3 regions of the Saccharopolyspora sp. NPDC049357 genome follow, and region 3 is predicted to be linked to each of the others. Evidence: riboswitches for the same ligand, from Rfam matches in the RefSeq annotation. Region 3 holds a riboswitch; each other region holds the start of a gene.
The links. Region 3 has a riboswitch for glycine ahead of gcvT (glycine cleavage system aminomethyltransferase GcvT). Riboswitches for the same ligand answer to the same signal wherever they lie in the genome.
Positions count from the first base shown of each region.

Region 1 (4,246 bases), on a different contig from region 3:
CCTGCGCGGGCGCGAAGGGGTGCAGCGAGGAGAACTCCGGCCAGGTGATCGGCTCCATCTCCGCGGTCGCGTTGAGCTTCATCGTGCACGAGCCCAGCGGGATCATGCTGCGGTCAAGCGCGATGTCCTTGTCCGACAGCTGCCGCAGGTAGCGCAGCAGCGAGGTCTCGGAGCGGTGCGTGTGGAACACCGGGTGCGTCAGGTACTCCGAGGTGCGGGCCAGCGCGACCGGCAGCGCGTCCTCGGTCTCGACGTCGAGCTGTTCGACGTCACCGGCGGTCACGCCGAAGGCCTCCCACACCGCGGCCAGGTGGGCGCGGGTGGTGGTCTCGTCGCAGCTGATGCCCACGTGGTCGGAGTCCACGCGGCGCAGGTTCACCCCGCCGCGGCGCGCGGCCGCCAGGACCTCGTCGGCCTTGCCGGGGACCTTGGCGACCACGGTGTCGAAGAACTCGCCGTGCACGACCTCGACACCACCGCGGCGCAGCTGCTCGGCGAGCACACCGGCCATCCGGTGCGCGCGGGTCGCGATCGCCTTGAGCCCGTCCGGACCGTGGTAGACCGCGTACATCGAGGCAACCACGGCCAGCAGCACCTGCGCGGTGCAGATGTTGCTGGTGGCCTTCTCACGGCGGATGTGCTGCTCGCGGGTCTGCAGCGCGAGCCGGTACGCCTGGTTGCCCTCGACGTCGACGCTCACGCCCACCAGGCGGCCCGGCAGCTGCCGCTCCAGGCCCTTGGCCACGGCCATGAACCCGGCGTGCGGACCGCCGAAGCCCATCGGCACGCCGAAGCGCTGGGTGCTCCCCACGACGACGTCGGCACCGATCTCGCCGGGCGCGCGCAGCAGCGTCAGCGCCAGCAGGTCGGTGGCCACCACGACCTTCGCGCCCCGCTCGTGGAGCGCGGCGATCAGGGCCTCCTGGTCGCGCACCGCGCCGGAGGCGCCCGGGTAGGACAGCAACGCGCCGAAGAACTCGCCCTCGGGCAGCTCACCGGAGGTCAGGTCGGCGACCACGACCTCGATGCCCAGCGGTTCGGCGCGGGTCTCGATGACCGCGATGGTCTGCGGCAGCGTGTCGGCGTCGACCAGGAAGCGCGGCGACTTGGACTTGCCCGCGCGGCGCACCAGGGTCATGCCCTCGGCCGCGGCGGTGGCCTCGTCGAGCATCGAGGAGTTGGAGACGGGCACGCCGGTCAGGTCGGCGACCATCGTCTGGAAGTTCAGCAGCGCCTCCAGCCGGCCCTGCGAGATCTCCGGCTGGTAGGGCGTGTAGGCGGTGTACCAGGCAGGGCTCTCCAGCACGTTGCGCAGGATCACCGGTGGGGTGACCGTGCCGTAGTAGCCCAGGCCGATCATCTCGGTGTGCGGGGTGCAGCGACCGGCGAGGTCGCGCAGCTCCGCCAGCGCCTCGGTCTCGGTGGCCGGTTCCGGCAGCGACAGCTGCAGGTCGCCCTCGCGGATGGTGTCCGGGACGGCCTTCTGCCCCAGTTCTTCCAGGGAGCCGACGCCGATGACGTCGAGCATGCGGGCCAGCTCGGCGGGCATCGGGCCGACGTGGCGGTCAGCGAACGGCCTGCCGTGCTCCAGCGCGGCCAGAGGGATGCGGTCGTGCGTCGCGTCGGTCATCGCCAAAACCTCAATCATCGCGGCGAACAAAGGGCGGCAGCGGATGCTGCTCTCCCCCTCTGTCCCCGTTCGCGAAGCGAACGCCTGAGAGCTTCACCCGGCGGACCGGGCTTGCACCGTCGGCGGGGCCCACCAGTAGGTGTGCCCGCTTTCCAGAGGTATCTCGCCCGTGCGGTCCAGGTGGCCTGAGAGGTTGTCGGGGAGAGTTGCTCCTTCGGCGCCGGTCCTGGTCAGGACCGGACTCTCCCGCACGGGGTCGGCGATGGCGCTCAGAGTACCCGATCAACAGCGTCTATCAGACCATCAATGTCGCCTACCGCACAGATGGCGGGCACCGGTGGTTCAGCCGGTCTCCGCTTGGCGGTCACGGCGGCGAGCCGCGAGCTCGTCGTTGATCGCCGACTCGATGTTCTCGCCACCGTCGGCGCGCTCGGCCGGGAACTCGTGGATGGTCCCGCTGATCTCGCGCATCGCACCGCTGACCGCGATGCCGAACACTCCCTGCCCGCCCTGCAGCAGATCGACCACCTCCTCCGCGGAGGTGCACTCGTAGACCGTGGTGCCGTCGCTGAACAACGTCAGCTTCGCCAGGTCCTGAACGCCGCGCTTGCGAAGGTGCTCCACCGCGACTCGGATGTTGTGCAGCGATACCCCGGTGTCCAGCAGACGCTTGACGACCTTGAGCACCAGGATGTCCTTGAACGAGTACAACCGCTGCGAGCCCGATCCGGCAGCACCGCGGATGGACGGCCCGACCAGCTTGGTGCGCGCCCAGTAGTCGAGCTGCCGGTAGGTGATGCCCGCGATCTGGCAGGCCGCCGGCCCGCGGTAACCGACCAGTTCGTCCGGGGCAGAGGCGTCGGGGAACAGCTCACCCTGCTCCGCAGCATCCGAGGTCGCTGCTTCCTCCACCACGCCTGCCTCCCCTCGTCCGGCCCGAAGCCGACGACGACGATCACCAGCGCCCGGACCGTTTGCGGTCCAGGGCCGCGAAGCCGTACACCGGCTGAATCACACCGGGGCAATTCGCGTAAGTCCGAAGGTATGCCCGCTGAGCAGGCGGGTCAACGCGACGCGCGGGCCGCGCGCGCTCTCGTTGGCCGGCGCAAGAACCCGGCCCCCGGGCTGCTGGTGCAACCCGGGGGCCGGTGTGGTCTGTTCGGACTAGAACCCGAAGCGTCGGTCCTCAGGTGTCGGCACCGCGGAAGTCCTCCGGGGAGACGGAGTCGAGGAACTCGCGGAACTTCTCCACCTCGTCCTCCTGCTCGTCCGGAATGATCAGCCCGGCCTCGTCGAGGACCGACTCGTCGGCGTGGATCGGAACTCCGATGCGCAGCGCCAGCGCCACCGAGTCGCTCGGCCGCGCGGAAACCCGCACATCACCGTCGAACACCAGCTCGGCGAAGAAGGTGCCCTCCTGCAGGTCGGTGATCCGCACCTGCTCCAGGTCGCGGCCCAGGGCTCCGATGACGTCCTTGAGCAGGTCGTGCGTGAGCGGCCGCTGGGGCCGCACGCCCTGCTGCTCCAGGGCGATGGCCGTCGCTTCGACCGATCCGATCCAGATCGGCAGGTAGCGCTCACCCTGAGCCTCGCGCAACAGCAGGATCGGCTGGTTGGCTGGTAGTTCAACTCGCACGCCGACGACGCGCATCTCGCTGCTCATCGTCACATCGCCTCCTCCAGCGCGCCGAAGCGTGACATCCCCGTCGAGGGTCCCGCACCGACGCCTCCGACGCTACCCGCGATACGGCGGACACGCCCTTCCATCGGCGGTCCCGGCGGACCACCACCGTCGCGGTCGTTGTAGTCGGGGCTCGCGGCCCGGACCGCTGGCGAGCTCGTCGTTGAGCAATACCCAGCACGATACACCGCGCAGAGCCCGGTCGAACCCGCCGGAACTGCCCTGCTGCGCTGTCAAAACCGCTTGTGGCGCCGGGAAATTCCCGGCGAGGAGGGACGAGATCCGCGCGCGGGCCGCGCAGCTGCCTCATGCGTCAGCGGGGCGACGCCTCGTGGCGCCGCCCCGCTGACGGGTTGAAAAGCCCTGTTCGACGGCCTCAGCGGCCGCCCTGGCCCCCATCGATCGGCCCGGTCAGGAAGACCAGGCGGAACTTCCCGATCTGGACCTCGTCGCCGTTGGCGAGCACCGAGGTGTCCACCGGCTCCCGGTTCACGTAGGTGCCGTTGAGGCTGCCCACGTCGACCACCACGAAGTCGTTGCCCTCGCGGCGGAACTCGGCGTGCCGCCGGGACACCGTCACGTCATCGAGGAAGATGTCGCTGTCCGGGTGCCGGCCGGCGCTGGTGGTCTCCCGATCCAGCAGGAACCGCGAACCCGCGTTGGGGCCGCGCTTGACCACCAGCAGGGCGGAACCCGCCGGCAGCGCATCGACCCCGGATGCGGGGGCAGGCTCCGGGGCCGCGCTCTCGGTGCTTTCCGGCTCCGAGAGGAAGGGCCTGAAGACCGAGGTGGTCTCCGGTGACTGCTCCGGCGGAACGTCGCCGAAGCCGCTGTTTTGGCTCACCTGAGCTCTCCTCTACGCGGATAGATCGTGCCAAGTATGCGCCCAACGTACCGTGCCTGGACAGCCTCGGAACGAGCGACTCCCGTCATCG
Region 1 covers NZ_JBFAQJ010000073.1:7,467-11,712, reverse strand. The annotation lists gene gcvP (aminomethyl-transferring glycine dehydrogenase) at 1-1,630, opposite strand, end outside; glycine riboswitch at 1,793-1,889, opposite strand; gene AB0J91_RS32490 (MerR family transcriptional regulator) at 1,973-2,545, opposite strand; gene AB0J91_RS32485 (bifunctional nuclease family protein) at 2,817-3,293, opposite strand; gene garA (glycogen accumulation regulator GarA) at 3,688-4,155, opposite strand.
Region 1: linked by a shared signal. The riboswitch ahead of gcvP (aminomethyl-transferring glycine dehydrogenase) and the one ahead of gcvT (glycine cleavage system aminomethyltransferase GcvT) in region 3 are both predicted to bind glycine.

Region 2 (4,246 bases), on a different contig from region 3:
TCATCCGGTACCGGAAGGTGTTGGGATGCACCCGGAGTTCACGGCTCGCCTGCCGGGGGTCTCCCGGGTGCCGCAGCCACGCGTGCAGGGTGGCCTGGTAGTCGGTGCCCTGCCCGCGATCGTGCTCCCGCAGCACCGCCAAGGGACCCAGCGCGGCAACACCGGCGTCGGTGGCCGCGCCGGCCATCCGGCTGAGGACCAGCAGGTGCCACAGGTCCTCGTAGACCGCGACGGGTTGCCGCACCAACCCCGTGCGCAGCATCCCGATCAGCTCATCGGCCTGGGCTCGGGAGCCCGGGATGTCGGTGACCGCCACGGAAGTTCCCACCGCGACGAGCGGGCGAGGGGACAGGTCGTGCGACAGCAGCGCCTGTCGCAGCTCCGGCCAGCCGCCTCCACGAGCCCGGTCGGGCACCAGCGCGTAGAGCACGGTGCCGATCTCGGTGACCAGCGGCCGTCGTCCGATGCCCCGCGTGATCCACTCCCACATCGCCAGCCGCTGTCCCTCGGCCGGCTCGTCGGAGGCGGGCATCTCGATCGCGATCACGCGGTGCTCCTCGTTGGGCACCGCCAGTTCGCTGGCCGCCCCCCGCCAGCCGTCACTGCCGTCGAGCAGCAGCCGCACCTGCTCGGCCGTCCTCCGCCGCTGCACGTCGGCGACCGCGCGCCAGCGCAACAACTGCAACGCCACCAGCGGTGCGGTGTCGGCGAAGGCGGTCGCGCGCTCCTCCGAGACGGGGCCGGGCACCACCGCCCACATCGAGCCCAGCAGCTCGCCGCCCATCCTGATCGGCATCACCAGACGCGGCAGCGTCCCGTCCTGCTGAGCGGGCACGAAGATCGCCGAACTGCCCTTGATGAGCTGCCGGAACGTGCCGCGGGCGCGGAACTTCGCGAGCACGTCGTCCGGTTGTTTGCGACCCATGATCGTGGAGATCCGCGCCGGGTCGGTCAGGTCCTGCCTGGCCGAGTACGCCAGCACCTGCGAATGGGCGTCTTCGATGGTCACCGGCGCGTCCACGACGTCGGCGACCGCATCGGCGAGCCTGAACAGGTCCGCGACACCGATACCGCTCTCCTCCGCCTGCCTGATCCCGCCCGCCAAGGCCGCGCGGATCAGCCACACCAGCTGCGCCCACGCGGTGCCGGGACGCACCTCCACCAGTGCCACGTCGGCGCCGCGCACGGCTTCCACGACAGCGGCCTCGGCCGACACCGGTGGCTTGAGCAGCACCGCGGCCGCGCCCTGCTCACCGCAGTCGCGCACCAGCCGCACCGCCTGCTCGACGTCGTTGATCCCCACACCCAGCACCAGGTCGCCGCCGGTCGCCGTCGTGGGCTGATCCGGTTCGGCGATCACCACGTCACCGGCGACGGTGTTGGGCTCCGGGCTGATCACGGTGCGCAGCAGGGCCGGGCCCACCCTCTCGACCAGTGCCCGGATGTCGAGCATCGAAGGGTCCTCCTCGACCAAGGGCGTGCCGGCGGAGATCACATGTGCATTGACAGTCTCGCTGGCCCGTTTATCGTTGCTGAGCAAGTCGACAATCGCATACCGGCCATCGACCCCGTGCGGGAGAGACCCTGCCACCAGTGCAGGGCGCCGAAGGAGCAACACTCCCCAGCAAACTCTCAGGCACCCATGACCGCTCGGGCGAGGCAACTCTGGAAAGCGTCCGTCGTCACCGACGGGCCACCCACGGTGCAAGCCGCTCGCGCGGCGAAGCTCTCAGGTTCCGCAACAGAGGGGGAGGCCCAGCCGAAACCGGGGACCGACGTCCCTTCGAAACAGCTATGGAGCCTCCCTCATGACGCTGCCCACGAACCTGTCCTACACCGAAGAGCACGAGTGGATCGACGACCGCGGCGAGATCGCGCGCATCGGCATCACCGAGCACGCCGCCAGCGCCCTCGGTGACATCGTCTTCGTCCAGCTCCCCGAGGTCGGCGACCAGATCGAGTCCGGCCAGGCGTGTGGTGAGCTGGAGTCCACCAAGTCCGTCAGCGACCTGTTCGCGCCCGTCACCGGCGAGGTCGTGGCCATCAACGAGTCCGTTGTGGACGACCCGGCCGTGGTCAACTCCGACCCCTACGGCGAGGGCTGGCTGATCGAGGTGCGCGTCACCGAGACGGGCGCGACCCTCACCGCAGAGCAGTACTCCGAATTGATCAACGAGTAGCCGCGGAGCCCGGAACGAGGCGAGGCGATCAATGACGATCAGTGTCTTCGACCTGTTCTCGGTGGGGATCGGCCCGTCCAGTTCGCACACGGTGGGGCCCATGCGCGCAGCGCAGCGGTTCACCGCGAAGCTGCGGGCGAACGGGACCATCTCCAAGGTCAACAGGGTCAAAGCGGAGTTGTTCGGTTCCCTTGGCGCGACCGGTCGCGGTCACGGCAGTCCGAACGCGGTCCTGCTCGGGCTGGAAGGGCATCGCCCGGAGTCGGTGGATCCGGTGGCCGGCGCGCAGCGCGTCGACGAGATCGACGAGAGCGGGCTGCTGCGGCTCGGCGGTGATCACGTGCTGTCGTTCACCAGTGCGCGAGACCTGGTGTTGCACCGGCGCAAATCGCTGCCGGAACACCCCAACGGCATGCGCTTCACCGCCATCGGCAACGACGGGAGCGAGCTGGAGTCGGCGGTCTTCTACTCGGTGGGCGGCGGCTTCGTCGTCGATGAGGGCGCGGCCGGCGCCGACCGGATCAAAGCGGATGACACAGCGGTTCCCATGCCCTTCAGCACGGGCGCCGATCTGCTGATCCGCAGCGCCGAGTCGGGTCTGCCGATCAGCGGGGTGATGCTCGCCAACGAGCTGTCCTGGCGGGAGGAACCCGCGGTGCGGGCGGGGCTGCTGGACATCTGGCGGGTGATGCGGGAATGCGTCGACAACGGTTGCCGCAACACCGGTGAGCTGCCCGGCGGCTTGAAGGTGCGCAGGCGCGCGGCCGAGTTGGCCGCGAAGCTGACCGCTCAGGACGATCCGCTGGAGTGGGTCACCCTGTTCGCGCTGGCGGTCAACGAGGAGAACGCCGCGGGCGGGCGCGTGGTGACCGCGCCGACCAACGGCGCGGCGGGCATCGTGCCCGCGGTGCTGCACTACTACGCGCGGTTCGTGCCGGGTGCCGACGAGGACGGCGTGGTGCGCTTCCTGCTCACGGCCGGGGCCATCGGGGTGCTGTTCAAGGAGAACGCGTCGATCTCGGGTGCGGAGGTCGGCTGTCAGGGTGAAGTCGGTTCGGCGTGCTCGATGGCCGCAGCAGGCCTGGCCGAAGTGCTCGGTGGCACGCCGAGCCAGGTGGAGAACGCCGCGGAGATCGCGATGGAGCACAACCTGGGGCTCACCTGCGATCCGATCGGAGGTCTGGTGCAGATCCCGTGCATCGAGCGCAACGCGGTGGCCTCGGTCAAGGCGATCACCGCTGCCCGGATGGCGTTGCGCGGCGACGGCACGCACTTCGTGTCCCTCGACAAGGTCATGAAGACGATGCGGGAGACCGGGCGCGACATGAAGGTCAAGTACAAGGAGACCGCACGCGGCGGATTGGCCGTCAACGTCATCGAGTGCTGAGCGGCGGCCCGAGGTGAGGATGGGAACCTTCCTGTCATCACCTCGGGCCGCTCTGCTGCGCTGACCTGCGGCGTCGAAATCTCACGCGATCAACGACGGGACGCGTGCGCGCCATTTAGTTGCGCACAACTGAATTGTGCGCTACGGTTTGTCTCGTGACGACGGAATCGACGCTGGACCGGCTGCTCTGCTTCGCGCTGCACAGCGCGTCGCGGGCCTTCACCAACCTCTACCGGCCGTTCCTCGACGAGGTCGGCCTGACCTACCCGCAGTACCTCGTGATGCTGGTGCTGTGGGAGCGCGAGTCGCTGACGGTCAAGGAGCTGGGAAACCTGCTCCGGCTCGATTCGGGAACGTTGTCGCCGCTGCTGAAACGACTCCAGACCCGTGGGCTGCTCGTCCGCACGCGCAGCGAGACCGATGAGCGGTCCGTTCGCGTCGAGGTCACCGACGAGGGGCGCGCGTTGCGGCAGCAGGCGCGCGACATCCCGCAGCGGATGGTCTCCGCGACCGGGATGGACCTCGGCGAGGTCGAGCAGCTGCGGTCCACGTTGGAAAACCTGACGACCACGTTGAACGACGCGGCACGCCGGGTCACCGAGAATCGGGAGACGAAGGCATGACAGTTCTCTACACGGCGGAGGCCACCGCGACCGGCGAAGGTCGCAGCGGACGCACG
Region 2 covers NZ_JBFAQJ010000040.1:41,424-45,669, forward strand. The annotation lists gene AB0J91_RS26540 (helix-turn-helix domain-containing protein) at 1-1,453, opposite strand, end outside; glycine riboswitch at 1,564-1,659, shown strand; gene gcvH (glycine cleavage system protein GcvH) at 1,809-2,180, shown strand; gene AB0J91_RS26550 (L-serine ammonia-lyase) at 2,212-3,567, shown strand; gene AB0J91_RS26555 (MarR family transcriptional regulator) at 3,723-4,190, shown strand; gene AB0J91_RS26560 (organic hydroperoxide resistance protein) at 4,187-4,246, shown strand, end outside.
Region 2: linked by a shared signal. The riboswitch ahead of gcvH (glycine cleavage system protein GcvH) and the one ahead of gcvT (glycine cleavage system aminomethyltransferase GcvT) in region 3 are both predicted to bind glycine.

Region 3 (4,246 bases):
ACCGGTGGTTTCGCCGAGATGATCCACCCGTCGACGACCTGCGGCAAGAGTTCAGGAGATACCGAAAGGGCATCCTCGCGCGACGCGTTCGGTCCACATCGGAGCGTGAACGAAAAAACGCCGCGTTCCGGACATCGCGACCGGAACGCGGCGTTTTCGCTCAGACGATCAGAGGTTCGGGTAGAGCGGGTGCTTGGCGGCCAGGGCCTCCACGCGGGTGCGCAGCTCCGCGCTGATCGACTCGTCGAAGTTCGGCTTGAGGGCCTGCGCGATCACCTCGGCGACCTCGGTGAACTCCTCCTTGCCGAAACCGCGGGTGGCCAGCGCGGGCGTGCCGATCCGCAGACCCGAGGTGACCATCGGCGGGCGGGGGTCGTTCGGGACGGCGTTGCGGTTGACCGTGATGCCGATCTCGTGGAGCCGGTCCTCGGCCTGCTTGCCGTCCAGCTCGGAGTTGCGCAGGTCCACCAGCACCAGGTGCACGTCGGTGCCGCCGGAGACCAGCGAGACACCGGCCTCGGTGGTGTCGGAGGCCAGCAGGCGCTCGGCCAGGATCCGGGCGCCCTCGACCGTGCGGCGCTGGCGGTCCTTGAACTCCTCGCCGGCGGCGATCTTGAAGGCCACCGCCTTGCCCGCGATCACGTGCTCCAGCGGGCCGCCCTGCTGACCGGGGAAGACCGCGGAGTTGAACTTCTTGGTGAACTCCTCGTCGTTGGACAGGATCACACCACCGCGCGGGCCGCCCAGCGTCTTGTGCGTGGTCGTGGTGACCACGTGCGCGTGCGGCAGCGGCGACGGGTGCAGGCCCGCGGCCACCAGACCGGCGAAGTGCGCCATGTCGACCATCAGGTAGGCGCCGACCTCGTCGGCGATCTCCCGGAACCGCTTGAAGTCCAGCTGACGCGGGTAGGCCGACCAGCCCGCGACGATCAGCTGCGGCTTGTTCTCCCGCGCCAGGCGCGCGACCTCGTCCATGTCGACCCGGTGGTCGGACTCGGCGACGTGGTACGGCACGACGTTGTAGAGCTTGCCGGAGAAGTTGATCCGCATGCCGTGGGTGAGGTGACCACCGTGGGCCAGGTCCAGGCCCATGATGGTGTCGCCCGGCTTGAGCAGCGCGAACATCGCCGCGGCGTTGGCCTGCGCGCCCGAGTGCGGCTGCACGTTGGCGTAGCTGGCGCCGAAGAGGTCCTTGATGCGGTCGATGGCCAGCTGCTCGACGACGTCGACGTGCTCGCAGCCGCCGTAGTAGCGCTTGCCCGGGTAGCCCTCGGCGTACTTGTTGGTCAGCACCGAGCCCTGCGCCTGCAGCACGGCCTGCGGCGCGAAGTTCTCCGAGGCGATCATCTCCAGGGTGTTCTGCTGGCGACCCAGCTCGGCGCCGACCGCCGCTGCCACCTCCGGGTCAACCGTTGCCAGGGCATCGTTGAACAGATCCGGGTTCGACATCAGTGTGTGCCTCCTGTTTCTTTCTGGAGTCAGGCGTTGCGGCGGTAGAACGGCAGCTCGACGACCCGCACCGCGACGTTGCGGCCTCGGATGTCGACTTGCAGGGCCGTGCCGGGTTCGCTGTGCTCCCGGTCGACGTAGGCCATCCCGATCGGGTGCCCGAGGGTCGGGGACGGTGCGCCGCTGGTGACCTCGCCGATCTCGGCGCCGTCGGCGTCGAGGACGCGGTAACCGTGGCGCGGCGCCCGCCGCTGGTCGGTGGTCAGTCCCACCAGGGTGCGCTCGGTGGGCTTCTCGGCAACCGCGGCCAGCGCGGACTTGCCGACGAAGTCGGCGTCCTTGTCCAGCTTGACCACTCGGCCGAGGTTCGCGTGGAAGGGCGTCAGCTCCGCGGACAGCTCGTTGCCGTACAGCGGCATGCCCGCTTCCAGGCGCAGCGTGTCGCGGCAGGACAGCCCTGCCGGCTGCAGGCCGTGCTCGGCGCCGGAGGAGGTCAGCGCCTGCCAGACGGCCTCGGCGTCGCCGGGGGCGGTGAACAGCTCGAATCCGTCCTCGCCGGTGTAGCCGGTGCGCGCCAGCAGCACGTCCTTGCCCGCGACCGTCGAGGGGTAGCCCGCGTAGTACTTGACGGTGCTCAGGTCGGTGTCGGTCAGCGGCGCCAGGATCGCCACCGCGTTCGGGCCCTGCACCGCGATCAGCGCGTAGTCGTCGGAGGCGTCGGAGTGCGCGGCGTCGAAACCGGAGACCCGCTCGGCCAGCTCGGCGGAGACCACGGCGGCGTTCGCGGCGTTGGCCACGACCAGGAACTCCTGCTCGGCGAGCCGGTAGACGATCAGGTCGTCGAGCACACCGCCGGAGTCGTTGCAGATCATGGTGTAGCGGGCGCGACCGGGGGTGATGGCGGAGGCGTTGGCGACCAGCGCGTAGTCCAGCGCCTCGGCGGCCTGCGGGCCGCTGATCAGGATCTCGCCCATGTGCGTGAGGTCGAACAGGCCGGCGCCCGTGCGCACCGCGTTGTGCTCGGCGGTGTCGCTGCTGTAGCGAACCGGCATCTGCCAGCCGGCGAACTCGGTGAAGGTGGCGCCGAGGGATTCGTGCACCGCGTGCAGCGGTGTCCGGCGGGGCGATGACATGGTGAAACTCCTCCTGGGTGGGCGTGCCGGTCGGCAGTCGAGGGCCGGTCAGCTCACGCGCCCAACCTTATCCGGGGCGCCTCGACCCCCGACCGTCGCGGTCTGCGCTGGTCGGGCGGGGTCTCCCCGGAGTCATTGGCCTGAGAGTTTCACCACCCGGCGGGGTGGTTTGCACCGTGGGCGAGAAGCGCGATGCTCCTGCTTTTCTCCGTGATTCGCCTGGTGTCCTGCGGTAACGGTGCCTGAGAGTTTACTGGGGAGTATTGCTCCTTCGGCGCCTCGTCCGGCGAGGACGAGGTCTCTCCCGCGAGACGTCATCGGCGCGGTATTCGGTTGTACCGCTCACAGACGCTACGAACCGCCCCACCCCCAGTCAACAGGAAGACCGAGTGATCTCAACCCTTGCGCAGCGGCTTTCCGGATGGTTGCGGGGCTGCGCGCGAGAGGCGCGGTTCACCAAGGGGCGAAAAGGCCGAGCACCCGTCTCAGGGCCTGGTTCGCCTGATGGTGGCATGCGTGGTTCATCCGGTGAGGTCTTCGAGTTGGGTCTTGAGGCCGTCGATGAGGGCTGAGAGGGCGAGTTCGAAGCTGGCGGCGTCTATTTCCGCCGCCTTCTGGTGGAGCAGGTGGGCCCTGCTGAGGTGCGGGAAGCGGTTGGCGTAGACCGTGGCGTCGGCTGGGAAGCCGTGGCTGAACGAGCCCATGGCCGAGCCGATGACCAGGTACTTCGTCGAGGCGCCGATCATCGTGGCGTAGCGCTGCGGCCAGCCGGCCCGGGTGAGGCCGCCGTGGACGGCGTCGGCGGCGCGCAGGGCCGAATCGCGCCGGGCCGGGCCGTAGGCGATGAACGGGACCAGGTTCGGGTGGTCGACCAGGGCGGCGCGGTAGGAGCGGGCCCAGGTGCGCAGGCCGGCGGCCCAGTCCCGGTCGAAGTCGGAGACGTCGACCGCGCTCATCACCTCGTCGGCGATCTCGTGCAGCAGGTCTTCCTTGGTGGCCACGTGGTTGTACAGCGACGCGGCGCGCACGTCGAGGCGCTCGGCCAGCCTGCGCATCGAGAGCGCCTCCAGGCCCTCGGTGTCGATGATCTCCAGCCCGGACCTTCGGATGAGTTCCGGGGAGAGTCGGGGTGTGCTGGGTCTGGGCAACGTCTGTCTCCTCACCGGAACCCTTGCGGCGTGCGCCGGGACGGTTCTAGGCTGCCATAAAACTAACGGTGTTAGTTACCGGCCTGCACGGAAAGGAACCACGCGATGGTCGACTTCTCGCTCTCCGACACCGAGCGCGACATCCGCGACTGGGTGCGCAACTTCGTCCAGCGGGAGCTCATGCCGCTGGAGCCGGAGGTGCTGCGCAGGGAGCGGGCGGGTCAGCGCGGTCTCACCAAGGACGAGCTGCTCGAACTCCAGGACAAGGCCAAGGAGGCCGGGTTCTGGGGCGTCCAGACGCCGGAGGAGTACGGCGGCATGGACCTCTCGGCCGTCATGACGGCGCTGATCGAGGTCGAGCTCGGCCGCACCTACGTGCCGTTCCGCTTCGGCGGCTACGCCGACAACATCCTCTACTACGCCAACGAGGAGCAGAAGCAGCGCTACCTGCTGCCGACCATCGAGGGCACCCGCAAGTCCTGCTTCGCCATCACCGAGCCCGGCGCGGGTTCGGAC
Region 3 covers NZ_JBFAQJ010000026.1:78,199-82,444, reverse strand. The annotation lists gene glyA (serine hydroxymethyltransferase) at 169-1,449, opposite strand; gene gcvT (glycine cleavage system aminomethyltransferase GcvT) at 1,479-2,582, opposite strand; glycine riboswitch at 2,702-2,801, opposite strand; glycine riboswitch at 2,803-2,899, opposite strand; gene AB0J91_RS21405 (TetR/AcrR family transcriptional regulator) at 3,104-3,730, opposite strand; gene AB0J91_RS21400 (acyl-CoA dehydrogenase family protein) at 3,836-4,246, shown strand, end outside.